Regions from separate parts of the Kitasatospora sp. NPDC059577 genome, predicted to be linked through region 2. Evidence: riboswitches for the same ligand, from Rfam matches in the RefSeq annotation. Region 2 holds a riboswitch; each other region holds the start of a gene.
What was found. A riboswitch is a leader RNA that binds a small molecule or an ion and turns the genes downstream of it on or off. The one in region 2 is predicted to bind S-adenosylmethionine.

Region 1 (9,366 bases), on a different contig from region 2:
GAGACCACGGGGACCTCCTTGGCCACCAGGTTCATGCCGTCCCGGATGGGATTGACCAGGGCCACGTCGGCCAGGCGGTAGGCGGCCAGGGAACGCGGGAAGTCGTCGTCGACGTGCAGGATCAGCGGCTTCCAGGTGGGGGTGGCGAACTCGGCGTCGATCTCCCCCGCGAGGCGCCGGACGGCCGCCGTGTAGTCCCGGTACTCGGCCAGGTCGGTCCGGGACGGGTAGGCGAACGCGATGTGGACCACCCGGTCGTGCCACTCGGGGCGGGTGCGGAGCAGGTGCCGGTAGGCCTGGAGGCCGCGGACGATGTTCTTGCTCAGCTCGGTGCGGTCGACCCGGACGATGGTGCGGCGGTCGCCGACGGCCTCGCGCAGGATGGCGAGGCGCTCGTCCACGTCGGGCCGGCGGGAGCGTTCGCGCAGGAAGTCGGCGTCGGCACCGAGGGCGTGCACGCCCAGGCGGGTGGTGCGGCCGTCGTGGGTGACGGTGAGCGCCTCGTGGTCGACGGCGGCGCCGAGCAGGTCCTCGCAGCAGGCGGCGAAGGCGCGGGCCCAGCGTTCGGTGAGGAAACCGGCCCGGTCGGCGCCCAGGATGCCGGTGAGGACGTCACGGCCGACGTCGTCGGGCAGCATCCGGTAGTACTCGGGCGGGGCCCACGGGGTGTGCGAGAAGTGGCCGATCCGCAGGTCGGGACGGGCGGCGCGGAGCAGGGCCGGGGCCAGGGAGAGGTGGTAGTCCTGCACGAGCACCGCGGCGTCCGGGGCGGCTTCGGCAGCCAGCGCCTCGGCGAAGGCCGCGTTGTAGGCCCGGTAGGCAGCCCACTCGGTGCGGAACCCGGCGTCGAAGGCGGGCGCGGTGGGGGTCGCGTAGAGCAGGTGGTGGACGAACCAGAGGGTGGAGTTGGCGACGCCGTTGTAGGCGCGGGCGAAGGTCTCGGGGTCGATGTCCAGCATCCGGACGGCCTGCCCGCCGACGTCGTGGCCGGCCAGGTCGAGGCGGCCGTCGGGGGCCTGCGCGGCGGCTCTGCGGTCCGCGGCGTTGAGGGCCGCGCAGACCCAGACGGCGTTCGGGTCGTCGATCGCGGAGAGGCCGGACACCAGCCCCCCGCCGCCGCGCCGCAGGGTCAGCGTGCCGTCGTCGGCGGTGCTGAAGGACACCGGTCCCCGGTTGGAGGCCACCAGGACGGGGGCGGTGCCGGTCGCACTCGAACGTTCGGTCGTGAGATCGCCCATGGTTGGGATGTTGCCGGGGCTCCGGCGTGGCAAACCCCTCAGTGCCGGGTGGCGTATTCGGGGACGGTGTGCATCGGGGGGCGTTCCAGGGCGGTGATCTCGTAGGTGCGGGGGGTGAAGATGGGGGTGTCCCCGGCCGGGGTCCGGGGGCGGGGGTCCGGGTCGCGGGTGAACTGGGTGAGCTGGGGGTGGACCAGGTCGGCGGAGGCCTTGAGCCGGTGGGCGCGGTCGAGGCGTTCGAGGGCGGTGCGGTAGATGGTGGCGGCCATCCGGCCGAGGGCCTGGCCGTCCTGGTGGCGGTGGTGCCGGACGCCGACGTCCACCTGGGCCAGGGCGTCCAGGCCGACCAGTTCCAACGCGTCTACCAGCAGGCCGAGTTCGACGCCGTACCCGGTCGGGAAGGGCAGCCGTTCGAGCAGTGAGCGGCGGGCCGCGTACTCGCCGCCGAGGGGCTGGACGAACCCGGCGAGCTCCGGCCAGTGGAGGTTGAGGAGGGGGCGGGCGACGAGTTCGGTGACGCGGCCGCCGCCGGCCGGGACGACGGCGCCGGACTCCGTCTCCAGCGGGCGGTCGTACATGGCCTTGACCAGGTGGATGGACTCGTCGGTCAGCAGGGGGCCGACGATGCCGGAGACGAAGGCCGGGTCGAACTCGCGCAGGTCGGCGTCCACGAAGCAGACGATGTCGCCGCGGGTGACCAGCAGCGAGCGCCAGAGCACCTCGCCCTTGCCGGGGGCGGCGGGCAGCCGGGGCAGGATGGCGTCGCGGTGCTCCACCCGGGCGCCGGCCTCGGCGGCGACGGCGGCGGTGGCGTCGACGGAGCCGGAGTCGACCACGACGAGTTCGTCGACGAGCGGGAGGCGTTCCATCAGTTCGCGGCGGACGGTGCGGACGATGTCGCCGACGGTGGCCTCCTCGTCCAGGGCGGGGAGGACCACGCTGACCGTGCGCCCGGTGCGCTCCTTGGCCGCGAGGAGGGTGCGGACCGGCCGGTCGGCGGCGCTCCAGGAGCGGCGGCGCAGCCAGGACGCCGCCTGCGGGAGCAGTGCGGGAGTCGGTTCGGCGGGCACGGAAGTCTCCTCGGCGGGTCGGGTGGGACGGGTCATCTCGCGTGGCGGACGGTCCCGTTCAGGATTGACGCCTTCGGATACAGTCTTCGTACAGCGGTCGGACCTTTGCACGCCGGGGTCACCGCTGAGCGCCACCACAATTTCACAAGCTCATCCAGAGGGACTGAGGGAACGGCCCGTTGACGTCCCGGCAACCTTCTCGCGCGGCTGTCGTCATACAGGCCCCGGCGGGACAGGTGCCAATTCCGGCCTGTGGCGCGACCGCGCTACGGGGAAGATGAGGAGAGAGGCCTCGCCATCATGGCTATCGACACTGTCGCACCCTCCCCCAGCCTTCGGCCGGGGGGACCCCGACCCGTGGACCTCGGCCCGGCCGCCGCGCTGTCCTGTCGCGAGTGTGGCACCCGCTTCCCGCTCGGTCCCAGCTTCGCGTGCCTGGAGTGCTTCGGCCCGCTGGAGATCGCCTACGAGTTCGGCAGCGAGGGCGCGGAGGAGCTGCGCAAGCGGATCGAGGCCGGTCCGACGTCCGTCTGGCGCTACGCGCCGCTGCTGCCGGTGCCGGCCGACGTGGCGTCCAAGCCGAACCTGAACCCGGGCTGGACCCCGCTGGTGAAGGCGGACAACCTGGGCCGGGAGCTCGGCTTCACCGCCCAGCTGCACATCAAGGACGACTCCGGGAACCCGACGCACTCGTTCAAGGACCGCGTGGTGGCGTGCGCCATCGAGGCGGCGCGGGCGTTCGGCTACACCACGCTGTCCTGCTCCTCCACCGGCAACCTGGCCGGCGCGGTGGGCGCGGCGGCCGCCCGGGCGGGGTTCCGGTCCTGCGTGTTCATCCCGCACGACCTGGAGCAGGGCAAGGTCGTCATGGCCGGGGTGTACGGCGGCGAGCTGATCGGCATCGAGGGCAACTACGACGACGTGAACCGCTTCTGCTCGGAGCTGATCGGCGACCCGGCGGGGGAGGGCTGGGGCTTCGTCAACGTCAACCTGCGGCCGTACTACGGCGAGGGTTCCAAGACGCTGGCGTACGAGATCTGCGAGCAGCTCGGCTGGCGGCTGCCGGAGCAGATCGTGATCCCGATCGCCTCGGGCTCGCAGTTGACGAAGATCGACAAGGGGCTGCAGGAGCTGATCAAGCTCGGACTGGTCGAGGACCGGCCGTACCGGGTCTTCGGCGCCCAGGCGGAGGGCTGCTCGCCGGTGTCGGCGGCCTTCAAGGCCGGCCGGGACGTGATTCGGCCGGTCAAGCCGGACACCATCGCCAAGTCGCTGGCGATCGGCAACCCGGCCGACGGCCCGTACGTGCTGGACATCGCCCGCCGCACGGGCGGCGCGGTCGAGGACGTCACGGACGCCGAGGTCGTGGCGGCGATCCGGCTGCTGGCGCGGACGGAGGGCATCTTCGCCGAGACCGCGGGCGGGGTGACCGTCGGCGTGCTGAAGAAGCTGGTCGAGACCGGGCAGCTGGATCCGGCCAAGGAGACCGTCGCGATCAACACCGGCGACGGCCTGAAGACCCTGGACGCCGTCTCCGACGCCGGGATGACCGCCGTCATCCGCCCGACGCTGGACTCCTTCCGCGCCGCCGGCCTCGTGTCCGCCTGAACCTCCCCCGTCCCGGCCCCGCCACCCGGGGGCCCGCCCCGCAAGGCCCCACCCCGCTAGGAGAGCCATGAGCGCCAACGTCCGCATCCCCACCATCCTGCGCACCTACACCGGCGGCGCCGCCGAGGTGACCGCCCAGGGCGCGACCCTGGCCGAGGTCATCGCCGACCTGGAGAAGAACCACGCGGGCATCGCCGCCCGCCTGCTGGACGACACCGGCAAGCTGCGCCGCTTCGTCAACGTCTACGTGAACGACGACGACGTGCGCTTCGCCGAGGGCCTGGCGACCGAGATCAAGGACGGCGCCGGCGTCTCGATCATTCCGGCGGTGGCCGGCGGCTGCTGAGCCGCGAATCCCCGCCATTCGGCCACCCGTGCGTACGGAATTCCGTTCTCCGTGCGCACGGGTGGCCGGTTGCATTCCGGCTGGAATCTTTCCGAGTCGAGTCGGAGTAGAGTGTCGCTCGGTTGGGAACAGGGGTTCCCTCTCGACCGCCCGCGCCGTTCCGCCCGGGCGCGTCCGGCCGGTGAGACCGGCCCGGCAATCATGTCAGGCCGATGTCAGAATTACCGCGGGGATTTGGGTAATTCGTCCGCTATGTCCGGCGTGAAATGCCGATATTTTTCCGATTCGGCCCGTCCTGTCCCTTGATCGGGCAGTGGAATTACCGGCGGTTGACCCTGTTGCAGAGGGCGTCGGTCCGGATACATTCAGCGGCGGTCGACGCAGTCACCCGCTCACCGGACGCCGTTCGGCGCCCCGCGCGGAGGGCTGCGGCGTGCACGGCTGCGCCCAGGGGGGGTTCCCCGGGCCGGCCTTCAAACCAACCCGGGCCCGCGACCTGCGGGCACGTGAAGGGCCAGCACAGCACTAGGGGAGTTCGGAATGGCTCAGGGCACCGTCAAGTGGTTCAACGCGGAGAAGGGCTACGGCTTCATCGCGGTCGACGGTGGTGCGGACGTCTTCGTCCACTACAGCGCGATCCAGATGGACGGCTACCGCACCCTCGAGGAGGGCCAGCGGGTCGAGTTCGAGATTTCCCAGGGACAGAAGGGCCCGCAGGCGGACATGGTTCGCGCGGCGGTCTGACCCCTTCCGACTCCAGGAGCTCGGCCCGGCCCAGGGCTGGTGACCACTCGCTTCTCGACGGGCCCGCACGACACGCGTCGTGCGGGCCCGTCGGCGTTCCCGGGTGTTCCCGGCGTGTTCCCGGCGTGTTCCCGGCGTTTCCGGCCGTTCCCGGACGGCCCCGGGGCGGGCTCCGCGGCGGCTCGCGGGTCGGCGGCGGGGCTTGCACTCGACCACCCGGAGTGCTAATCATTGGCGTTAGCACTCACAGCGTGAGAGTGACAGCGGACCGGGTCGGTGAGGCCCCCGGGAGCGGTAGGGGAAAAGACCCCCGCACACCAGGGCCGTCCGTCGCGGGCACCCCTTGGTCCGAGCAGTCGACCGTGTCCCGGAGGACCACTTCTGATGGCCAAGATCATCGCCTTTGATGAGGAAGCTCGCCGCGGCCTTGAGCGTGGCATGAACCAGCTCGCCGACGCGGTGAAGGTCACGCTCGGCCCCAAGGGCCGCAACGTCGTGCTGGAGAAGAAGTGGGGCGCCCCCACGATCACCAACGACGGTGTCTCCATCGCCAAGGAGATCGAGCTCGAGGACCCGTACGAGAAGATCGGCGCGGAGCTCGTCAAGGAGGTCGCCAAGAAGACGGACGACGTCGCGGGTGACGGCACCACCACCGCCACCGTGCTCGCCCAGGCCCTGGTTCGCGAGGGTCTGCGCAACGTCGCCGCCGGCGCCAACCCGATGGCCCTGAAGCGCGGCATCGAGAAGGCCGTCGCCGCCGTCTCGGACCAGCTGCTGGCCCAGGCCAAGGACGTGGAGACCAAGGAGCAGATCGCCTCCACCGCCTCCATCTCCGCCGCTGACACCCAGATCGGCGAGCTCATCGCCGAGGCCATGGACAAGGTCGGCAAGGAAGGCGTCATCACCGTCGAGGAGAGCAACACCTTCGGTCTGGAGCTTGAGCTCACCGAGGGCATGCGCTTCGACAAGGGCTACATCTCGGCCTACTTCGCCACCGACCTGGAGCGGATGGAGGCGACCTTCGAGGACCCCTACATCCTCATCGCCAACTCCAAGATCGGCTCGGTCAAGGACCTCCTGCCGCTGCTGGAGAAGGTCATGCAGAGCGGCAAGCCGCTCGTCATCATCGCCGAGGACGTCGAGGGCGAGGCCCTGTCGACCCTGGTCGTGAACAAGATCCGCGGCACCTTCAAGTCCGTCGCCGTCAAGGCCCCGGGCTTCGGCGACCGCCGCAAGGCCATGCTCGGCGACATCGCCATCCTCACCGGTGGCACGGTCATCTCCGAGGAGGTCGGCCTCAAGCTGGAGAACGCCGGCATCGACCTGCTGGGCACCGCCCGCAAGGTGGTCATCACCAAGGACGAGACCACCATCGTCGACGGTGGCGGCGAGAGCGACCAGGTCGCCGGCCGCGTGAACCAGATCCGCGCCGAGATCGAGAACAGCGACTCGGACTACGACCGCGAGAAGCTCCAGGAGCGCCTCGCCAAGCTGGCCGGCGGCGTGGCCGTCATCAAGGCCGGCGCGGCCACCGAGGTGGAGCTCAAGGAGCGCAAGCACCGCATCGAGGACGCCGTCCGCAACGCCAAGGCCGCCGTCGAGGAGGGCATCGTCGCCGGTGGTGGCGTCGCCCTGCTGCAGGCCGGTGTCGCCTTCGACAAGCTGGAGCTGGAGGGCGACGAGGCCACCGGTGCCAACATCGTCAAGGTCGCGCTGGAGGCGCCGATCAAGCAGATCGCGACCAACGCCGGCCTGGAGGGTGGCGTCGTGGTGGAGAAGGTTCGCAACCTCCCCGCCGGTCACGGCCTGAACGCCGCCACCAACGAGTACGTCGACCTGGTCGCCGTGGGCATCATCGACCCGGCCAAGGTCACCCGCTCCGCGCTGCAGAACGCCGCCTCCATCGCGGCGCTGTTCCTCACCACCGAGGCCGTCATCGCCGACAAGCCGGAGAAGGCCGCTGCGGCCGCCGGCGGCGGCATGCCGGGCGGTGACATGGACTTCTGATCCTGATCGTTCCGATCGGATCGGTGGTACCTCGTCCGCGTGGGCGGTTCCCTTCGGGGGGCCGCCCACGCGGCGTTTCGGCGTTGCGACGGGTCGACGGAGAATGGACGGATGGCTGCTGACGACATCGAGACCGCCCTGCACAACGCGCGGGCACTGATCCTGGCCGACCTCACCGCGCGGGACGTGGCGGACGCCGCCGTCGTCTCGCTGGTGGAGCAGGCCGTGACGCACCGCCGCTGGTGGCTGGAGCAGTGGCCGGACGGCACCGAGTACGTGCTCGGACTGGTCGCCCAGGACGTCCAGGACGCGCTGCTGGAGGCGTACGGGCGCTGGCCGCTGTGCAGCGAGTGCGCGGCCGACGGGGACCCGCACGCGCTGGGCGTGGAGCCGGAGCTGGGGCCCGATCCGCACTGGGTGTGCGGCAAGCAGGGCGCGGTGGTGGCGCCGGTCGGGAAGCTGCCCTAGTCCTCCAGCCGCTGGAGTTCGGCCGTCAGGTTGGCGCGGGCGGCGTCCGTGAAGCGCTCGTGGGCGGCGGGGGTGCGGTAGAGCGCGGGCAGGGCCAGGAGCCCGCGCAGGACGGCGGCGCGGCCGGCGCGGAAGTCCGGCTCCGGGACGAAGCCGTACTCCTCCCGGACGGCGGCCGCGTACGCCGCGTACGCCTCGGGGGTGCCGCCGAGGACGGCGAGGTCCGCGTCGCAGAGCACCTCGCCGTCGCGGTCGCCGGGGGCCGGGTCGTGGCCGACGGTGAGCAGGACCAGCCGCTCGACCTCGGCGACCCGGGCGGCGGGCAGGCCGGCGGCGGTGAGCGCGCGGACGGCCAGGGCGGCGCTGCGCTCCTCGTTCTCGGTGCGGTCGGGGCGGTAGACGGCGTCGTGGAACCAGGCTGCGAGGCGGACGGTGTCCGGGTCGCAGGCGTGCCCGGCGAGGTCGTCGACGTGCCGTAGGACCGCGCTCAGGTGCTCGGCTGTGTGGTAGCGGCGCTGGGGTTCCGACCAGCGGCGCAGCAGTTCCCGGCCGTACGGCCCGGGGTCGTCGGCGGCGCCGCAGCGGTGCAGCAGGGCGGTCCAGGCGGTGAGCAGGTCGGTCTCGGTGGTGGGCGTGTGCGTCGGCATGCGGGCCATTGTGGCGGGTCGTTCCGGTGGACGGGATGTGCCGGTCGGCGATATATGTAGACGTATGACTGAACGCTCCATGCAGGAGCCGACGCTGCTTCTGCTCACCGCGCTGGCCGATGCCCCGAGGCACGGCTACGCGCTCATCCAGGAGATCGCCGCGATCTCCGACGGCCGGGTCAAGATGCGCACCGGCACCCTCTACGGCGCCCTCGACCGGCTGCTGGGCCAGGGCCTGATCGAGGTCGCCGCCGAGGAGGTGGTGGACGGTCGCGCCCGGCGCACCTACGCGCTGACCGGCGCCGGGCGGGAGGCGCTGGCCGCGGAGGCCGGGCGCCTGCGGGCGGTCGCCACCGAGGCCGAGCGCCGGCTGGCGAGGATCCGGGCGATGCTGCCGGGGAGTGCCGGGTCGCAGGGGCGGCCCGCGTCGGGAGGAGGACTCTCATGACCATGCCGGTGATCGGTGCCGCGCCCTCGGTGGTGCTGCGGGCCGCGCTGCAGCTCTACCCGGCGCAGTACCGCCGGGAGCGCGGCGAGGAGCTGACCGAGGTGTTCGCCGACACGACGGCGGAGGGCGGTCGCGCGGCGGTCGCCCGGGAGGTGCTCGGCCTGGCCGTGTACGGGCTGCGGGTGCGGCTCGGGCTGACCGGCGCCTCGGCGGCCGGCCGGCTGCTCGCCCTGGCCGCGCCGATGATCGCCGGCGCGGTGGTCGGCGCCACGATGGTGCCCTGGCTGGCCACCGTGGACCGGACCACCAGCTGGCTCGCCTGGGACGACTCGTTGGGGAACCAGGTCCGGGCGTTCGCCCCGCCGGTGGCCGCGCTGCTGCTCGCGGTGGCGGCCCTGCTGGGGCGCTGGACGGCGGTGCGGGCCACCGCGCTGGTCCTGGGCGTCATCGGGCTGCGCCAGCTGGGCGAAGCCGTGCTCACCTCGCACTTCGACCTGTGGTGGGTCGGATACGTCGGGATGGCCTCGCTGCCCTTCGTGGCGGCCGCGCTGCTGCTGGTCGCCGCGCCGACCGACCTGCTGCCCCGGCCGACCGGGCGGACGGCCGGGCTGGTGCTGGCCGCGGCGGTGGCGGGCGGACTGCTGGAGGCGGCCCAGAACTGGGACGACACCACCTTCCCGCTGGACCGGGGGTGGGTGGTGGTGATGCTCGTCGCGCCGCTGCTGCTGACCTTCGCCGGGCTGCGCGGCCGGACGGTGCCGACGGCCGTGGGGGTGACGGTGCTGGTGGT
Region 2 (9,366 bases):
AGACGCCCATGTACGCGTACACCACCAGGTGCCGGTCGATGTCCGCGAGCAGCTCGTCCGCGATCCGGCCGAGCGCGGCCAGGGCCTCCTCGTCCTGGTGGGCGCTGGTCTGCTGGGCGTAGCTGAGCGAGATGCTGCGCAGCCCGTGCTGACGGAAGAACATCGCCTCCAGCACGCTGATGGCGATCAGCAGCGAGGGCGGGCAGAGCTGGCCCATCATGCAGCCGCCGAACGTCTCCAGGTGCGGTTCCGCCCCGAACGCGCGGATGGAGGCGAGGAGTTCGCAGCTGCGCCGCCAGCAGGCCACCGCCTCGTGGAGCGGGGTGCGGCCGTACGGCAGGCAGTAGGAGACCGGCCCGCCCTCGGTGGCGTCGAGTCCGGCCGCCAGCAGCGCCTCGAAGATCCGTTCCGGTGCGGCCGAACCGTGCCGGACCTGTACCGGGAAGCCGGCGTCCGCCACCCCGTCCAGGACCGCCCGGGTGACCTCGACCGGGTGGGTGGCGATCGGGTAGCCGTTGAGGCCGGCCCCGACGGCCAGGGCTCGCCGCGCCGCGCCGAGGTCTCCGGTGCGGGTGTAGCTGTCCAGGGTGATGGTGCCGACGGTGACGGCGGCCGCCCCCCGGGTGGCGAGCAGGCCGTCCCGCATCCGGGCCGCCTCCGCCATCCCCATCCGGGGCTGCACCACCAGGGCACCGGCCTCCGCGGCCTGCGCCACGAACGCGCCGAAGCCGGTCACAGCAGGACCCGGGAGCGCAGCCCGTCGACGAATTCGCGGAACGGGTCCACCGAGGCGCCCTCCTCGAAGACGGCGTCGAAGCCGGCCGCCAGCAGCGTCCGCTCACGGTCGGGGTCGTCGGCCCCGGCGATGCCGAGCTTGCCGCCGATGACGGTCGGCGTGCGCCGTAGTTCCGGGCAGGCGCGCAGGGACGGGATCACCCGCAGGCCCTCCTGGTGGCCGTGCCCGTTGACGCTGCTGATCACGATCAGGTCCGGCACGATCCGCCGGCATTCGGCGAGCAGCAGCGCATCCGGGACGCAGGCGCCCAGGTTCGTCACCCGGTGGCCCATCTCCTCCAGCAGGAGTTGCAGGAACACCAGGTTCCAGGTGTGCGAGTCCGAGGCCATCGTCGTCACGACGACGTCCAGCCCGCCGGGTTCGGCATTTCCGTGCTGCACAACTCAGCCCTCATCGGTAGAGATCGTCGATGGATTTCCGCCGACGCCCGGGCCGGCGGACCGGGGATTCCGGCGCGTGTTCCGCGGCGGCCCGGCCCACGGAGAACGTTAGGAACGATCGGGCCGGGCAAGCGGCAGCTCCTGCGGCACAATGCGGCAGAATCGACGGCCCGCCGGGGCCTGCCGTCGGCTCACGGCGCCGCGCCACCGCCCCCACGCCCACGCCCCCACGTCCACGCCCGGGCGTCCGTCGGCCCGCGCCGTCAGCCCGCGACGGCGAGCAGCGGCACGTCCCCGGCCGGGGCCAGCCGGAGCCCCGGCTCCTCCCGGACGAGGCGCCGGCACAGGTTGAGCACCGTGAACCGCACGCCGTCCCGGGCGGGCACGCTGCGGATCAGCCCGCGCGACAGCAACTCGTGCACCGTCGCCAGGCAGGTCTGCAGCGCCCAGCCGGTGCGGACCACCGCGTCCTCCCCGGACCAGTCCCCCGGTTCGTCCACGAGGACCTCCAGCAGCTGCCGCTGACGGTCCGTCAGCCGTCGGATCGCCGGCTCCACCTCGTCACGGACGTCGCCGCGCGCGCCGAACACCAGCGGCGGTGCGGCCAGGGTGAACGGGACGGCCGCCAGCCGGGCGACCAGCTGGCCGGTGGACTGCACCAGCGCCCAGCCCGCCGCGCGCTCCAAGGCGCCCGGCAGGCCGTCCAGGTGGCGGCAGAGCTCGGCGACGGCGGGTGCCTCGGAGCGCTCCAGGGTGTAGCCGGGGCGCAGCCGGCTCAGGTGCGAGAGCAGCAGCCGGACGGCTCCGACCTGCGCCAACGCCTCCGGTTCGGCGTCGAGTTCGGGGGCCGGGACGGGCAGCGGAGCGAGCGGGATGACTTGGCCGCCGGGCAGCGGCCGGGCCTCCCGGGCGGTGATCAGCACCCGCAGCCCGGGGCAGTGCTGGAACAGGGCGTCCAGCTGTCCGGCGTCCACCCCGTTGTCGGCGCCGTCCAGCACCAGCAGGGTTGGCCGGTCGCCGATGTCCCGGGCGAGGCCGTCCGGCAGGCCGCGCCAGGGGTGCGGGCCGCCGCCGCAGTCCACCCAGCGCACCGACCAGCGGGCGGCCAGGTGCACCCGGCGGGCGACCTCCAGGGCGAGCCGGGTCTTGCCCACCCCGCCGAGGCCGACCAGCGAGACCAGCCGGTCCCCGTGCACGGCGAAGGCGTCGACCAGGACCTCGGTCTCCATCTCGCGGCCGACGATCGCCCCGCGCGCCACCGGCGGCGCGGCCGGTGCCGGCACCGTCGCCGGTTCGTCGGCGAGCGGGTGCCGGCGGGCGGCCTCCTCGAAGTCCGTGCGGCTGCGGCCCTCCAGCCGCAGCGCGTCCGCCAGCAGCCGGACGGTCTCGTTGCGGGGCCGGCGCACCCGGCCGCTCTCCATGTCCCGGATGGCCCGCACGCTCAGGGTGGCGTGATCGGCCAGGCACTGCTGGGTCAGCCCGATCCGCTCGCGCCGTACCCGCAGCTGCTCGCCGAAGCCCGCCGCCGTCCTCACCGCTTGCACCGACTGCCCGCTGTCCATGCCTCGTCTGCCCTTCCGTGGTTCGGACTCTCGCTGGAGGTCCGGTCCGGCGGCCGCAGCACTGGGTGCCCGCGCGGCCCGTGGTCCGGCCGTACTGGCCCCGGTGGTCAGGCTGTGGCCTCCGAACCGGTTCCCTCCGGTTCCCGATGCTCCAGGCTCGGCGTCTACGTCCGATCAACGGCCGATCACCGGCCCCACCCGCGACCTTCACGCGGGCCTCACATCACGTTCGGCGGACCGCCGGAAGTACCGCCGGTACCGCCCGTGAGCGGGTCCGACCGACCAGCGGCCCGGCCGGGGACGCCCGAGGCGGGGCGACGGCAGCGGGTACGGGCGGCCGGGCACGGGCGGGGCGGCAGCAGGGCGGGGCCGGGGTTCGGCGACAGGGACCGACCCGGCGGGAACCGATCAGACCGGGGCACACGCGGACCGAAGCGGGCGGGATGGGACGATACCTGCCATGTCCACCAAGTCTCCATCGGTCCGGGGCGACGGCGCCCCGCCCGACCCGCTCTGCCGCCTGCTGCTCGACCTCGGCGAGGCCCTGCTGGGCGGCGGCCTTCCCGTCCACGAGGTCGAGGAGGAACTCCGCGGCCTGGGGCGGGCGTCGGGCGCTCCGGAGGTGCGGGTCGCGGCCCTGACCAACGGGCTGTTCGTCGCCCTGGGCCCCGACGAGGGCGCCAGGTTCCAGCCGGTGGGCGCCGCCCTGCGGTTCGAGCAGACGGCGGACGTCCTCCACCTGGTGCACCGGCTGCGCGCCGGTGAGCTCGACGGGCCGCGGGCCCTGGCCGAACTGGACCGGATCCGGCGGGCGCCGGCCCACTGGCCCACCTGGGTGGCGGACCTCGGGGCGCTGCCGGTCGGGGTGGGCGTCTGCCTCTTCCTGCAGCCGGCGGCGGCGAACGTGCTGGCGGCCGGGCTCGGCTCGCTGATCGTGGTGGGGCTGACCGTGCTCGCCCGGCGGATGCCGTACCTGCGGCCGCTGCTGCCCGTCACCGCCGGGTTCCTGGTCTCCCTGCTGGTCCTGACGCTCGCGCGGGCCTCGCTGCTGGACGGCCCGCTGCGGACGATCGTGGCCACGCTGGCGATCCTGCTGCCGGGCGGGCTGCTGGTCACCGGACTGTCGGAGATCGCCGCGGGTGCGGCCAGTGCGGGTTCGGCCCGGCTGGTGTCCGGCGCGGTGCAGCTGACGCTGTTCCTCGCGGGGCTGGTCGCGGCCGCGACCGCGACCGGCATGCCGGCCTCGGCGCTGGCCAACGTCCAGGTGGCGAAGCCGAGTTGGTGGGTGATCGGGCTGGGGCTGGCGATCGCGGTGGCCGGGCTGGTGGTCAACGTCCACACCCCGCCCTCGGCCGTCCCGTGGATCGTCGTGGTGATCGCGGTGAGCGCCACCGTCCAGGTGACGGTGGGGATGGCGCACGGCGCGGCGATCGGCGGCCTGGCCGGGGCGGTCTCCGCCGCGTGCGCGGCCACCCTGGTGCACTGGCTGCCGGGCGGTCCGCTCTGGCAGGTGCTCTACCTCCCGGCGTTCTGGATCGTGGTGCCGGGCTCCTTCGGCCTGCTGAACACCGCCCAGATCGAGGTCGGCAACGGGGCGCAGGCCGTGCTGGCGGCCGTGTCGGCGCTGTTCGGGGTGTCGATCGGCACCCTGATCGGCTCGGTCATCGGCCGCATCCCCCGCCCCTCCCTCGCCGTGCTGCAACCCCGGGGCTGAAACGGGGCCGAACCGGGGCCGCGCCCGGGCCCCGGACCGCGGCCCGACCGGGCCGAACCGGCCGAAGCGGGGCGCGGCGCGGCCCGGTTCGGCCGGGCGTGACCGGCGCGAAAAGGGGCCGGGAGCCCCGGTCAGGCATGGCACAGGGCCTCGGTGAGGCGGTCGGCCGCCTCGACGACGGCCCGGGAGAGCTGCGCACCCGGGTGCCGGGTGAGCCGTTCGATCGGGCCGGACACGGAGACGGCGGCCACGACCCGGTTGGACGGTCCGCGGACGGGCGCGGAGACGGAGGCGACGCCGAGTTCGCGCTCGCCGATGGACTGCGCCCAGCCGCGGCGCCGTACGCCGCTGAGCGCGGTGGCGGTGAACCGGGCACCCTGCAGGCCGCGGTGGAGCCGCTCGGGTTCCTCCCAGGCGAGCAGGACCTGTGCGGCGGAGCCGACCTTCATGGGGAAGGTGATGCCCACCGGAACGGTGTCGCGCAGGCCGGAGAGGCGTTCGGCGGCGGCCACGCAGATCCGGATCTCGCCCTGCCGGCGGTAGAGCTGGGCGCTCTCGCCGGTGATGTCCCGCAGGTGGGTGAGGACCGAGCCGGCGGCGGCCAGCAGGCGGTCCTCCCCCGCCGCGGACGACAGCTCGCCGAGCCGGGGGCCGAGGACGAACCGGCCCTGCATGTCCCTGGTGACCAGGCGGTGGTGTTCGAGTGCCACGGCCAGCCGGTGGGCGGTGGGCCGCGCCAGTCCGGTGGCGGCGACGAGTCCGGCCAGGGTGGTGGGACCGGCCTCCAGGGTGCCGAGGATCGAGGTGATCTTGTCGAGCACGCCGACACCGCTCGCGTTCTGCATGGATGGGTACTCCGTCTCAGATCCCGTGAGCGGCGGGCGGGCCGTGCTCACGGAGGCTCCCCGCGGGGAGCGGGGGGGTGGTCAGCGAGGACGGGCCGGAGAAGTCGGCCGATTGCCTGCGCCGGGCACGAGACGGGTACGCGAAAGGGCCGGGGCGGGAAGCGCCCGGGCGAAGGACAGCACAGAGAGCACCGTGTCTCCTCATCTTTCCCGCGCCACAGTGGCGGCAGGCCGGAGTTGGCACTGATCCCGGACGGCACGGCGCGTACTTCGGACGCCGGGTCGACCGGGGAGCTGCCGGGGCTTCGTAGGGCCGGTCCCTCCACCCCTCTGGATGATTCGCCAGGAACCATACAAGATTCCCCGGGCCGCTCGCCAAACCTCCCCCCACCGCGCACGGGAGACGGGCACGCCGCACCGCCGGGCGCCGCCCGCCGTGGCGCGCACCCGCCCCCCGGCCGGTGCCGGCCATCGGCCGCCGATATCTATCGGATCTGCTACGGTCGTATTCATGAAGAACGATCCCGGCTCTCCGGCCACCCCGACCGAGCTCCGGATGCCGCTGGACACCAAGCTGGTCGTCTGGGCCTTCTGCGGTGCGGCCGGAGCCGGTCTCGGCTTCGCCGTCCCCTGGCTCCTCGGGTTCGCCGCCCGGCACCCGATCCCGTACGCGGACACCGTGCGGTTCCTCGGCTCCTTCGACTCCCCGGCGATGGTCGTCGGACGGCCGGTACTGCTGGCCGTCGCCGGCCTGGTCGCCGGGCTCCTCCTCACGTACCACAGCGCCACGCTGCGCATCTCGGACGAGGACATCACGATCACCGAGGGCGACGACACCCGCGTCATCACCCGTGACCAGGTCGGCGGGGTCTTCCGCCACGGCGGCAAGGTGCGGATCGAGTCGCCGGTCGGGCGCGTCCTCTTCGACGACGACGTCGAGGGCGGCAAGGCCGCGATCGCCTCCGCCTTCCGGCGCCACGGCTACCCCTGGGAGGGCGCCTGACCCCGCGTCGGCGGGGGCGCCGGGCCGGTCGGACCGGCCGCCGCACCCGGGGCGGCCGCCCCGCCCGCGGTCCGCGGGAGCGCCCGCCCCGGTGTGGCACAGTGGCCGCACGCCCCGCCCGGGGACGCGCCGTCACGAACCGAGGACTCCCGTGCCCGAATACAAGCCCGCGCCGCGCACGGTCGTCGAAGCCTGCTTCGACCCCCGGGGCACCGCCTCGCTCGACTACGTCTACGACGTCGCCGCGGCGGCCGGCCTCGCGGACCAGCCGGTGCGGCTCGCCGTCCGCCGGCTGGAGGCGGCGGGCGTGCTGCGCCAGGAAGGGCGGGGCCGCAAGGGCCGCCTCCACCTGACCGACGCGGGCCGGCTGCGCACCGACGCGGATGCCCGGTTCGTCGCCCTCGCCTACGCGCAGGACACCGGACTCGCCCCCTGGGACGGACTCTGGCGCCTCTACGCCTTCTCCGTCCCCGAGCAGCGCCGGGCCGAACGCGACGCGCTCCGCACCGCGCTGACCCGGCTCGGCGGCGTCCCGCTCGCGCCCGGGACCTACGTCAGCCCGCACGACCTCGTACGGGAACTGACCGACGAGACCTCGCGGTCCACCGTCGACACCTACCTCATCACCGCGGAGGCCACCCGCCTCACCGGCCCGGGATTCTCCGACCCGGCCACCACCGCGGAACGCCTGTGGCCCGCGGCCGACACCCTCGCCGCGTACGGCCCGCTCGCCGACGCCCTCGGACACCCCGTCGAGGACGCCCCCGCCGGCGGCCCGACCGGCACCCCGCACGGCTCCACCGGACTCGTCGCCACCGCACTGCGCCTGGCCGACGCGTTCGGCCACGCGCTGGAGCACGACCCGCTCCTCCCCCCGGAGTTGCGGCCCTCCCCCTGGCCGCCCGCCCGCCTGCGGCACGCCTTCCAGGAGCGGTGGACCGCGATCCGCGAGCAGGCACCGGACCTCTCGCTCTTCCGCGCCTTCGACCCGCCCGCGGCCGAGCGGGGCTAGGGTCCACGTCCGCTCCGGCGGCGCCCGACGCCCGCGGTCGGCGTCACCCGTCCAACAGGCCCCGGACGGCGGCGAGTTCCTCCGCACCCGCGTGCACGGCGGCCGCGATGGAGTCCAGGCTCCCGGCGCCGACCGGGATGCGCACCGGCAGCGGGGTGTCGGCGGCGACGATCCGCAGGACGTCCCGGGCGAAGTCCTCGGGTCGGCTGACCGTCGGCAACTGCGCCATCCCGCGCAGCTGTTCGCGCATCGGCTCGGTGGCGTCCCGGTAGAGCGCGGAGCGGTCGGCGGCATCGGTGAGCGAGGTGCCGTAGCGGGTGGCGTAGCCGGCGGGCTCCAGGGCGGCGACCCGGATGCCGAACGGCGCGGCCTCGGCGGCCAGGGCCTGCGTCATGCCTTCCAGCGCGTGCTTGCCGGTGACGTACGCGGCCAGGCCGGGGAAGGACATCCGGCCGGCCAGCGAGGAGACGTTGAGGACGTGCCCGCTGCCCTGGGCGCGCAGCACCGGCAGCACGAGCCGGGCCAGCCGCCAGGGGCCGACCACCAGGGTCTCCAGCTGGTCGCGCAGTTCCTCGTCGCCGACCTCCTCCACGGTGCCGAACACGCCGTTGCCGGCGTTGTTGACCAGGACGTCCAGGCCGCCGAGCCGGTCCACCGCGGCGGCGACGGCGTTGCGGCACTGCTCGGCGTCCCGTACGTCCAGTGCCAGCGGCAGGATCCGCCCGCCGTGGCGCCGTCGCAGGTCCTCCAGGGCGGCGGGCTTGCGGGCGGTGGCCACCACCTCGTCCCCCGCCTCGGCCGCCGCGGCGGCCAGGGCCTGCCCCAGTCCGGACGAACAGCCCGTCACCAGCCAGCGCCGTGCCATGGGGTGCCTCCTCCGCGGATCCGGAATCGTCCGCGCCACGGTGCCAGAGCGGGGGGCGGCTGCCCAGGCACGCGGACGGCCTCCGCAGGGCGCACGGACGCGGGGGGGGGGGGGGGGGCGCCCACCCCCCCCCCCCCGCCCCCGGGATCACGGCCGTCCGGGCACCGCCCGCCCCGCCGTCACCAGCGGTCGTGCACCTGCGGCCGGATCCGGCGGTCGTACAGCTCCCGCACCGCCGCCAGGGTGGCCGGCGGCAGCGGCGCGAGGCCGGCGGCGGCCGCGTTGGCCCGCGCCTGCGCCACGTTGCGGGCGCCGGGGATCACCGTCGTCACGCCCGGCTGCTGGACGATCCAGCGCAGCGCCGTCTGGGCGGCGGTGGCGCCCTCCGGCGCGAGCGCGGCGAACTCGGCGGCCGCCTCGACGCCGGTGGCGAAGTCCACCCCGGAGAAGGTCTCGCCCTGGTCGAAGGCCTCGCCGTGGCGGTTGTAGGTGCGGTGGTCGTCCGCCGGGAAGACGGTGCGTTCGCTGTAGCGGCCCGAGAGCAGCCCCGAGGCCAGCGGCACCCGGGCCAGGATCCCCACGCCGGCCGCCTCGGCGGCGGGCAGCACCCGCTCCAGCGGCTTGAGCCGGAACGCGTTGAGGATGATCTGCACGCTCGCCACGCCCGGGCGCGCGATCGCGGTCAGCGCCTCCGCGCAGGTCTCCACGCTCACCCCGTACGCGGCGATCCGCTCCTCCGCGACCAGGGTGTCCAGCGCGTCGAAGACCTCGTCCGAGGAGTAGACGGGCGTCGGCGGGCAGTGCAGCTGCACCAGGTCGAGCCGCTCCACGCCCAGGTTGGACCGTGAACGGTCCGCCCAGGCACGGAAGTTCGCGAGGTGGTAGTGCTCGGGCCGCTGCTCGACCCGGCGGCCGAACTTGGTGGCGACGAAGACCTCGGCGTCCGGGCGGTCCTTCAGGAAGCGGCCGATCAGCCGCTCGCTGCGCCCGTCGCCGTAGACGTCGGCGGTGTCGAAGAGCGTGACGCCCGACTCCACGGAGGCCTCCAGCACGGCCAGGGCGTCCTCCTCACGGACGTCCCCCCAGTCCGCGCCGAGCTGCCAGGTTCCGAGTCCGACGATCGAGACGGGCCGGCCGGTGCGGCCGAGTACGCGCTGTTCCATGGGACGAGCCTCTCACGTCGATCGCC
Region 3 (9,366 bases), on a different contig from region 2:
CCTCGAAGCCCAGGTCCTTGGACTTGTCGTCCTTGATGTCCTCCGGTGCGATGCGCACCAGCATCAGGGCGTCCTTGGCGATCTGCTGCTGGAAGTCCTCGTCGTGCGTGGAGAGGCCCTCCGGCATGGCGAAGGTCAGCGAGCCGACGGAGATGTCCTCGGGCTTCATCGGCAGCATGGTGTTCATGTTGATGAGAGCCAGCGGCTTGGCCTCCGTCGCCTCCTTCCAGCCGGTCTCCTGGAGCTTGTTCTCCGGGAGCGGGCCGAGGTCGCGGAGCAGGACCACGCCGGAGAGCGGGACCAGCGCCATCGAACCGATGAGGGTGTTGCGGATCATCTTGCGGCGGCCGAAGCCGGACTCGGCGGCGCCGGTCTTGAACTGCTCGATGACGTCCGCGCGGACCTCGTCGTCGGCCTCGATCGGGTGACGCTCGGCCGGCAGCTCGACGTCCGACATCAGGGTGCGGGCCCAGTGGACCGCGCCCGCGCCGATCATGAAGAGCGCGACGCCGAGGGTCAGGCCCAGCGCGAAGTTCAGCGCGCTGACGTGACCCAGCGGGAAGATGTAGACGATCTTGTCCGGGTCGATGGTCACGTACGAGGCGATGAAGCCGACGGTGGCGAGCATCGAGATCACGAACATCAGCGAGACCTGGCGCTCGGCGCGCTGGGCGGCCCGCTCGTCGATGTCGGTGCGGCGGGGCTCGTGGGCCGGCAGGCCCGGGTCGGCGAAGGGGTTGCCGTGCTCGGCGACCTCGCCGGCGGAGCCGTGCGACTCCGGGAGGTTCTCTTCTGACATGTCGTGGCTCATGACTTCTTGGCCTTGGTGGTGTGGGCGGCGACCCAGATCGCGACCGCGATGAGCGTGCCAAGACCGAAGATCCAGCCGAACAGGCCCTCGGTCACCGGACCGAGGCTGCCGAGCGTGAGACCACCGGGGTTGGGCTCTTCGCTGGTGGTGTGGCGGACGAAGGCCACGATCTGCTTCTTCTGCTCCTCGGGCATGGTGCCGTCCGGGAACGACGGCATGTTCTGCGGGCCGGTCTGCATGGCCTCGTAGATGTGCTTCGCGTCCACGCCCTCAAGCGACGGGGCGTACTTGCCCTTGGTCAGGGCACCGCCCTGGCCGGCGAAGTTGTGGCACTGGGCGCAGTTGGTGCGGAACAGCTCGCCACCCTTGGAGATGTCCTCCGGGTTGGTCGAGGTGTACTGCTCCTCCGTCGGGGTCACCGGGCCGGGACCGAGGGAGGCGACGAAGGCGGCGAGCTGGTCGATCTCGGCCTGCGTGTAGATGTTCTTCTTGCGGGGGACCTGGGCGCCGGGCTGCTGGGCCGGCATGCGGCCGGTGCCGACCTGGAAGTCGACAGCGGCGGAGCCGACGCCGACCAGGCTCGGACCGTCACTGCCGCCCTGGCCGTTCAGGCCGTGGCAGGAGGAGCAACCGACGGCGAAGAGCTTCTTGCCCTCATCGATCGCGAGCGACTGCGCGGCGACGTCGGCCTGCGCCTTGTCGGCGGGAGCGAACGCGGCGTACAGCCCCCCGGTTGCCGCCAGGGCGAGAAGTAGGACGACCAGCGCCGCCAATGGGTGGCGCCGTCGTGCGGAGAGCTTTTTCACGGAATAACCCCGGTGTCAGGATCTGGTCGACTGGTGGGTGCACCCGGCGGCCGGTCTGGCCGGCACGAGGCTGCCTGTCTAGGGCTGCGCGCGCGGTCGGTCGGTGGGAGCGTCGGCACCGGCAGAAGCGGCCCGTCGCCGGTGAGGGCGGGGGCCGCAGCCGGTGGCCAGCGACCTGATCAGCTGGTTACTTGATCAGGTAGATGGTCGCGAACAGGCCGATCCACACGACGTCGACGAAGTGCCAGTAGTACGACACGACGATCGCGGCGGTGGCCTGCTCGTGCGTGAAGCGCTTGGCTGCGTACGTCCGTCCCAGGACCAGCAGGAAGGCGATCAGACCACCCGTCACGTGCAGGCCGTGGAAGCCGGTGGTCAGGTAGAACACCGTGCCGTACGGGTCGGAGGACAGCGACAGGCCGTCCTTCTTGACCAGCTCGGTGTACTCGTAGACCTGGCCGCCGATGAAGACCGCGCCCATCATGAACGTGATGATGAACCACATGCGGAGCTTCTTCACGTCACCGCGTTCGGCGGCGAACACGCCGAGCTGGCAGGTGAGCGAGGAGAGCACCAGGACGGTGGTGTTGACCGAGGAGAACGCCACGTTGAGGGCGTGGGCCTTCTCGGTCCAGAACTCGGCCCCCTTGACGGAGCGGAGCGTGAAGTACATCGCGAAGAGGGCCGCGAAGAACATCAACTCGGAACTGAGCCAGACGATCGTTCCGACGCTGACCATGTTCGGCCGGTTGACCGATCCGTGCGCGTGCCCGGTTTCTACTGCTGTTGCTGTCGCCACGACGGACATTATGTCGGTCCCTTATTCCGTCTTCACGCCGGGGGGTGTCCCTCGGAGTGTCCGGTGCGTGCGGTATGCCCGCTTGGGGGCCGGCGGGGTGCCCGGATGGGGGCTGAGCAGCGGCGTGTCCCTTTTCTGACGGTTCCTCGGAGCGGCCTGCGACCCCGTTGCCCGGCGCGTCGCTGCACGGTCGGAGCAGCCGCGGGAGGTAGGGGGAGCGGCCCGGGTCGGCCGTACGGGTGGACCGGGCGGGTCAGGGTGACGCGCCGTCCTCCGGGCGGGTGAGCCCAGGGCGCGGCGGCTTGAGGAGGAACGTGCGCGAGGGGCACTCGGCGGAGGGTGATCGGGAGTAGCATCCGGATCAGGCGAACGTGGTCCGGATCACACTTGAGGGAGCAGGGCCCATGGCGTACACGACCGATGAGACGCTCACCGTTCTCGTCTACAGCGACGACCGCAACACCCGCGAGCAGGTGCTGACGGCGCTCGGCCGCCGGCCCGCCGAGGATCTTCCCGAGCTGTCCTACCTGGAGTGCGCGACCACCCCCGCGGTGCTCAAGGCACTGGAGAAGGGCGGCGTGGACCTCTGCGTGCTGGACGGCGAGGCCGTCCCGGCCGGCGGGCTGGGGCTCGGGCGGCAGTTGAAGGACGAGATCTACGGCTGCCCGCCGGTGCTGGTGCTGATCGGCCGGCCGCAGGACTCCTGGCTCGCCGCCTGGAGCCGCGCCGACGCCGCGATCTCCCACCCGGTGGACCCGGTGGCGCTGGCCGAGGCGGTCGCCACCCTGCTGCGGGCGCGGCTGGCGAAGCGGGCTCCGGCCGCTCGTTGAGCGGTCCCGTCTCAGTAGTAGAGAAGAGGGGGCCATCGGCGCCCCGCCGCTCGATAGGCTGGCTCCATCCGTACGGACGTCCCCCGGAGCGGGGGAACCGACAACAGCTGGAGTCAGCCATGGTGAACGTGAACCCTGCGAACGGCGGTAGCGACCCCGCGCAGGTGGTCCGCTCCTGGCCGGACCTCCTGTCGGCGCTGTTGAAGGGGGAGGACCTCGACCGCTCCTCCACCGCGTGGGCGATGGACCGGATCATGAGCGGCGAGGCGTCCCCCGCCCAGGTGGCCGGCTTCATGATCGCCCTGCGGGCCAAGGGCGAGACGGTCGACGAGGTCAGCGGTCTGGTGGACGCGATGTACGCGCACGCCGAGCCGCTGGACGTCCCCGGCCCCGCGGTGGACATCGTCGGCACCGGCGGCGACCGCGCGAAGACCGTCAACATCTCCACGATGTCGGCGATCGTCGCGGCGGCGGCCGGCGCCAGGGTGGTCAAGCACGGCAACCGGGCCGCCTCCTCGTCGACCGGGTCCTCGGACGTGCTGGAGAAGCTCGGCGTGGCGCTGGACCTCCCCGCCCGGCGGATCGCCGAGGTGGTCGAGGAGGTCGGCCTCACCTTCTGCTTCGCGGCGAAGTTCCACCCCTCGATGCGGCACGCCGCCACCGCCCGGCGCGACCTCGGGGTGCCGACCGCCTTCAACATCCTCGGCCCGCTGACCAACCCGGCCAAGGTCACCTCGCACGCGGTGGGCTGCTTCGACACCCGGCTCGCCGGGCTGATCGCCGGGGTGCTCGCCCGGCGCGGTTCGACCGCGCTGGTCTTCCGCGGCGACGACGGACTGGACGAGCTGACCATCACCACCACCTCGCGGGTGTGGGTGGTGCGCGACGGAGTGGTCACCGAGACCTCCTTCGACCCGCGCGAGGTCGGCATCGAGCTGGTCGGCATCGAGACGCTGCGCGGCGGGGACCCGGCGTTCAACGCCGAGGTCGCGCGCCGGCTGCTGGCGGGGGAGCGCGGGCCGGTGCGGGACGCCGTCCTGCTGAACACGGCGGCGGCGCTGGTCGCGCTCGACCTGGGCGACGCGCCGCTGGCGGAGCAGCTCGCGGCGGGCATGGCGCGGGCCGCGGAGGCCATCGACTCGGGTGCGGCGCAGGAACTGCTGCGGCGCTGGTCGGAGGCCACCAGCCGGAGCTGAAGCGGTGGTCGGGAGCCCGTGCCGGTGCGCCGGCGCGGGCTCCCGGCGTCCGCGGAGGAGGGAGGGCGCGTGCGCTGTCCGGATGGTGGATACCCGTTTGACCGCCCGCTGGACGCGACCCTAGAGTCGACGGCAGGTCATGAGTGACAGCGTCAAGCCCCAGCTTGCTGTCCGGCAACCCTCCGTCCGTGGCGGGGTGCCCTGGGTGAGGACCGGGTCGCCACGGCACACCGTCCGTGCGGCAAGCGCGGACGCCCGACGACTAGCACTCCCGGGGTCCCCATACCCCGAAGGAGTGCATCCTCATGTCCCTCGCCACCGAAACCTGCGCCCCCCTCGCCGTCCTCGGCGCCGACGTCCAGGTCCCGCTCGCCAGCGGTGAGAAGGTCGGCTACGCGGCGCTCGACTACGCGGCCAGCGCCCCGGCGCTCCAGCGGGTGTGGGACGACGTCGCCGCCTACGCGCCGTACTACGGCAGCGTGCACCGCGGGGCCGGCTACCTCTCGCAGCTGTCCACCGACCTCTTCGAGCAGAGCCGCCACACCGTCGCGGGGTTCCTCGACCTGCGCGAGGGCGACCAGGTGGTCTTCACCCGGGCCACCACCGACTCGCTCAACCTGCTGGCCTCCGCGGTTCCGGCCGGCACCCGGGTGTTCGCCTTCGAGACCGAGCACCACGCCTCGCTGCTGCCCTGGGCGCACGCCGGACTGGACGTCACCTACCTGCGCGCGCCGCGCTCGCGCGCCGGGGCGGTGGCCGCTCTGGACGCCGCCCTCGCCCAGGCGCCCGAAGGCCCGAAGCTGCTCTGCGTCACCGGCGCCTCCAACGTGACCGGCGAGCTGTGGCCGGTCGCCGAACTGACCCGGACCGCGCACCGGCACGGCGCCCGGGTGGTGCTGGACGCCGCCCAGCTGGCCCCGCACCACCGGGTCTCGGTGCGCGAGCTGGACGTCGACTGGATCGCCTTCTCCGGCCACAAGCTCTACGCGCCGTTCGGCGCCGGGGTGCTGGCCGGCCGGGCGGACTGGCTGGACGCGGCCGAGCCGTACCTGGCCGGCGGCGGCGCGACCCGGACGGTGGCCCGGGAGACGGACGGCTCGGTGGCCGTGGAGTGGCACACCGGCCCGGCCCGGCACGAGGCCGGTTCGCCGAACGTCATCGGCGCCTACGCGATCGCCTCGGCCTGCCGGGCACTGGGCGAGGCCGGCTTCGACGCGCTGGAGGCCCGCGAGCGGCAGCTGGTCGACCGGCTGACGGCCGGGCTGGCGGAGATCCCCGAGGTCAGGGTGCTGAACCTGTTCGGCGCCGGCTCGGCGCGGGTGGGCGTGCTGTCCTTCGTCGTCCGGGACTGGAACAGCTCGCACTTCTCGGCCGCGCTGTCCGCCGAGTACGGCATCGGCGTGCGCGACGGCCTGTTCTGCGCCCACCCGCTGGTGCGCACCCTGCTCGGGGACGAGGACGTCGCGCCCGGTCCGGTCTCCGAGTGCGGTGCGCCGGAGCCCTCGCTGCCGGGCGAGCGCAGCCTGAACGCGATCCGGGTCAGCTTCGGAGCCGGGACTCCGGACGAGCACGTCGACCGCTTCCTGACCGCCGTCCGCGAGCTGGTCACGGACGGCGCGGCGTGGAACTACCGCAACGAGGGCGGGCGTTGCGTCGCGACGGTGCAGGTCGACCGCGGCCGCCGCGAGGGCTGAGCCGGAGGCGCCGCTACTCGTCCAGGCCGAGGGCGAAGGCCGCTTCCAGGTCGTGCTGGGAGTAGGTGCGGAAGGCGATCTGGGTCTCGGTGTGGGCCACGCCCGGGACCTTGTTGAGCCGGCCCGGGATGACCTCGGCCAGGTCGTCGTGACGGCGCACCCGGACCATCGCGACCAGGTCGTACCCACCGGTCACCGAGTAGACCTCGCTGACGCCCTCGATGGAGGCGATGGCCTCGGCGATCTCCGGGATGCGGTCGACACTGGTCTTGATCAGGACGATGGCGGTGATCACTGTTCCGGCTCCTTTGTGGGGTGCCGCCAGCGTATCGGGCGTCAGCCGGGTCGTCTCGGGGGGTGGCGGACCACGGTGCAGGCGTAGAGGAACCCGGCCGAGAAGCCGATCACGTGGACCAGGTAGGCCACCCCCGGGCCCGCCGCGTGCACCGACCACCACTGCAGGGCGAACCAGAGGCCGAGCACCAGCCAGGCCGGGAAGCGCAGCGGCAGGAAGAACAGCAGCGGGACGAGGGTCGTCACCCGGGCGCGCGGGTGGAAGCGCAGGTAGGCGCCCAGGACGCCGGAGATCGCGCCGGAGGCGCCGATGAGGACCCGGGTGGAATCCGGCGAGTGCGCCTCGGCGAGCGCGAAGCCGTACGCGGCCAGGCTGCCGACGGCCAGGTAGAAGACGGCGTACCGGGCGCGGCCCAGCCGCCGTTCGACGGTGGGGCCGAAGACGTGGAGGAAGAGCAGGTTGCCGAGCAGGTGCAGCCAACCGGCGTGCAGGAAGAGGCCGGTGAGGGCGGACAGCGCCGGGTGCTTGCCCGGCGTCGGGGCGGCCGGGCAGCCGGGGACCGGGTCGGGGGCCTCGGCGAGCTGTTCGGTGGTCAGCGATCGTCCGGTCAGGAGTTCGGCCGGGACCGCGCCCCAGCGCTGCTCGTACCGCTGCTCCGCGCAGACCCGGGTCTGGCCGGTGCCGTACAGCGGATTCAGCCCGGCGGCCGGGCCGAGGAGGAAGACCAGGGTGTTGACCGCGATCAGGGCGTAGGTGACCGCCGGGGCGGCCGCCTCCGGCCGGTCTCCCCGCTCGGCGGTGTGGTCGGGGGCCGCGAGCGCCATGCGGCCAAGCATCCCTCCGGGCGCCGCTGGTGACACGGCGGTTTACGGCAGGTGGACTAGCCCCGCTATTCCGCTGACCGGTGGTCGCGATGGTTGCCCCAGGCAATAGGCTTGGCACGGGCATTCCCGCCTCCCGCCGCCGACGCCGGGGCTCCGGGGGGAGCGCCTAGCCCACGCAGGGACCACCCGAGAGGACCCCCGATGACCGTCCCCGCCCTGACCGCCGAGACGCGCTGGCGCTGCACCCTGTGCGGCAACCTCACCCGCTTCGACGTGACCCGCACCGCGCGGGTGACGGAGTTCCTGCACTTCGACCTGGCCGGCGACTCCGAGGTCGAGGAGACCGAGGTGCTGAGCGAGACCGTCGAGTCGGTGCGCTGCCGCTGGTGCAACGCCGTGGACCAGGTCGAGCTGGTGGCCCGTCCGGGTGCCGAGGGCGCGGAGGCCCCGACCGAGCAGGGCTGATCACCGCGGAGCGGCGGGCGGTGCGCGGCGCGCCCGTCCGCCGCACGGGACAATACAGACAAGACACACGGAGCGTGACGACAGGGGGCAGTCGCGGCCGTACCCAGCCGGAAACAGGATCGGAGCCGAGGACGTGGTGGACGCAGCGAAGGAGCCCGGCGAAGCGCAGGGGCTTCGGCCCGCTGCGCAGACGCCGGACGCCGGGACGGGAGCGGCGGAGAGCGCCGTGCCCGCAGCCGGTGAGCCAGGGGTCGGCGGGTCCGGGCACGGCGGTGCGGAGGGCTTCGCGGCGGAGGGCGCCTCGTCCGGTGCCTCCGACGCGGCCGGCTCCCCGACCCCCTCGGAACTCCCCGGGTTCTCCGGCCCCGCCGCGGAGCGCGCCGTCGAGAAGCTGGACCGGCCGCTGCCCGAGGGGGTGCGCCGTCGCGTGGTCGGGTTGGCCTCGGACGCGCTGGGCGGCCTGCCGCCGGGTGAGCTCCCGCAGAGCCTGCGTCAGTACGTGAAGTTCACCCCGGCGCGGCGGGCCAAGTACGCAGCCACGGCGCTGGCGGCCGCGCTGGAGGCGGAGCCGGCCTTCCGGGTGCGGATAGCGGAACGGCTGCGGTTGGGGCAGCCGGACCTGGTGCGGGCGCTGGAGTCGGGCAGCGTCCCGGGCGCCGCCGATCCGATGGACGTCGCGGCCGCCGCCTACCTGGTGCGTTCGGCGGGCTGGAGCCGGCTGGTCGCCGAGGTCGGCGAGGAGGCCGAGCGGGCCGGCGCCGAGGACGCGGCCGCCGAGGCGTCCCGGCTGGTGGAGAAGCTGCAGGCGGAGCTGGCCGAGGTGCGGGCCGCCGCGCGGGCGGACCTGGAGCGTCAGCGCGCGGAGTCCGAGGGCGTCCGGCGGGAGGCCGAGTCGCTGCGCAAGAAGGTGCGGTCGCTGGAGAGCGACACCCGTCGGGCGCAGGCGGAGACGCGCCGGGTGGCCGGGGAGCTGGAGGCCCTGAAGGCCCAGGGCGCGGCCGAGCGCAGCGCCGCCGAGACCGAGGCGCGGCGGCTCAGGCACCGGGTCTCCGAGCTGGAGACCGCCGCCGAGCAGGGCCGCCGGTCCGCCCGCGAGGGGCGCAGCGTCGAGGACATGAGGCTGCGGCTGCTGCTGGACACGATGTTGCAGTCGGCCCAGGGGCTGCAGCGGGAGCTGGCGCTGCCGGTCTCCCAGATCCGCCCGGCGGACCTGGTGGAGGCGGTGGTGCCGGGGGCGGCCTCGCCGCACGACGTGGCCCGGCGGGGGCTGGCCGAGGACGACCCGGCGCTGCTGGACCAGCTGTTGGCGATCCCGCAGGTGCACCTGGTGGTGGACGGCTACAACGTGACCAAGACCGGTTATCCGACGCTGCCGCTGGAGCAGCAGCGGATCCGGCTGCTGGGCGGGCTGGCGATGCTGGCGCAGCGCACGCAGGCGGAGGTCACCTGCGTGTTCGACGGGCAGGACCTGGACGTTCCGGTGATGATGGCGCCGCCGCGCGGAGTCCGGGTGCGGTTCAGCCGGACCGGGGAGACCGCGGACGAGCTGATCCGCCGCCTGGTGCGGGCGGAGCCGCAGGGCCGTCCGGTCGTGGTGGTGTCCGCCGACCGGGAGGTCGCGGAGGGCGTGCGGAAGGCGGGCGCGC

Region 1: it holds a riboswitch for S-adenosylmethionine, as region 2 does, so the genes downstream of both, thrC (threonine synthase) here and ACFV0O_RS34660 (IclR family transcriptional regulator) in region 2, are expected to answer to the same signal.
Region 3: it holds a riboswitch for S-adenosylmethionine, as region 2 does, so the genes downstream of both, ACFV0O_RS07850 (aminotransferase class V-fold PLP-dependent enzyme) here and ACFV0O_RS34660 (IclR family transcriptional regulator) in region 2, are expected to answer to the same signal.

Annotation. Positions count from the first base shown of each region.
Region 1 is NZ_JBHWBZ010000056.1:54,699-64,064, reverse strand. Features, by position in the region: gene ACFV0O_RS32350 (trehalose-6-phosphate synthase) at 1-1,238, opposite strand, end outside; gene ACFV0O_RS32345 (glucosyl-3-phosphoglycerate synthase) at 1,277-2,284, opposite strand; SAM riboswitch class I at 2,456-2,592, shown strand; gene thrC (threonine synthase) at 2,609-3,916, shown strand; gene ACFV0O_RS32335 (MoaD/ThiS family protein) at 3,984-4,262, shown strand; gene ACFV0O_RS32330 (cold-shock protein) at 4,803-5,006, shown strand; gene groL (chaperonin GroEL) at 5,391-7,013, shown strand; gene ACFV0O_RS32320 (hypothetical protein) at 7,125-7,481, shown strand; gene ACFV0O_RS32315 (hypothetical protein) at 7,478-8,137, opposite strand; gene ACFV0O_RS32310 (PadR family transcriptional regulator) at 8,193-8,576, shown strand; gene ACFV0O_RS32305 (hypothetical protein) at 8,573-9,366, shown strand, end outside.
Region 2 is NZ_JBHWBZ010000065.1:23,746-33,111, forward strand. Features, by position in the region: gene ACFV0O_RS34640 (methylaspartate mutase) at 1-736, opposite strand, end outside; gene ACFV0O_RS34645 (cobalamin B12-binding domain-containing protein) at 733-1,125, opposite strand; gene ACFV0O_RS34650 (helix-turn-helix domain-containing protein) at 1,440-2,738, opposite strand; gene ACFV0O_RS34655 (threonine/serine exporter family protein) at 3,199-4,452, shown strand; gene ACFV0O_RS34660 (IclR family transcriptional regulator) at 4,584-5,297, opposite strand; SAM riboswitch class I at 5,496-5,638, opposite strand; gene ACFV0O_RS34665 (hypothetical protein) at 5,809-6,300, shown strand; gene ACFV0O_RS34670 (transcriptional regulator) at 6,452-7,312, shown strand; gene ACFV0O_RS34675 (SDR family oxidoreductase) at 7,356-8,177, opposite strand; gene ACFV0O_RS34680 (aldo/keto reductase) at 8,357-9,340, opposite strand.
Region 3 is NZ_JBHWBZ010000006.1:4,014-13,379, forward strand. Features, by position in the region: gene ACFV0O_RS07825 (Rieske 2Fe-2S domain-containing protein) at 1-799, opposite strand, end outside; gene ACFV0O_RS07830 (c-type cytochrome) at 808-1,617, opposite strand; gene ACFV0O_RS07835 (heme-copper oxidase subunit III) at 1,805-2,425, opposite strand; gene ACFV0O_RS07840 (hypothetical protein) at 2,821-3,246, shown strand; gene trpD (anthranilate phosphoribosyltransferase) at 3,366-4,442, shown strand; SAM riboswitch class IV at 4,578-4,696, shown strand; gene ACFV0O_RS07850 (aminotransferase class V-fold PLP-dependent enzyme) at 4,748-6,136, shown strand; gene ACFV0O_RS07855 (Lrp/AsnC family transcriptional regulator) at 6,150-6,431, opposite strand; gene ACFV0O_RS07860 (rhomboid family intramembrane serine protease) at 6,473-7,255, opposite strand; gene ACFV0O_RS07865 (hypothetical protein) at 7,457-7,720, shown strand; gene ACFV0O_RS07870 (NYN domain-containing protein) at 8,112-9,366, shown strand, end outside.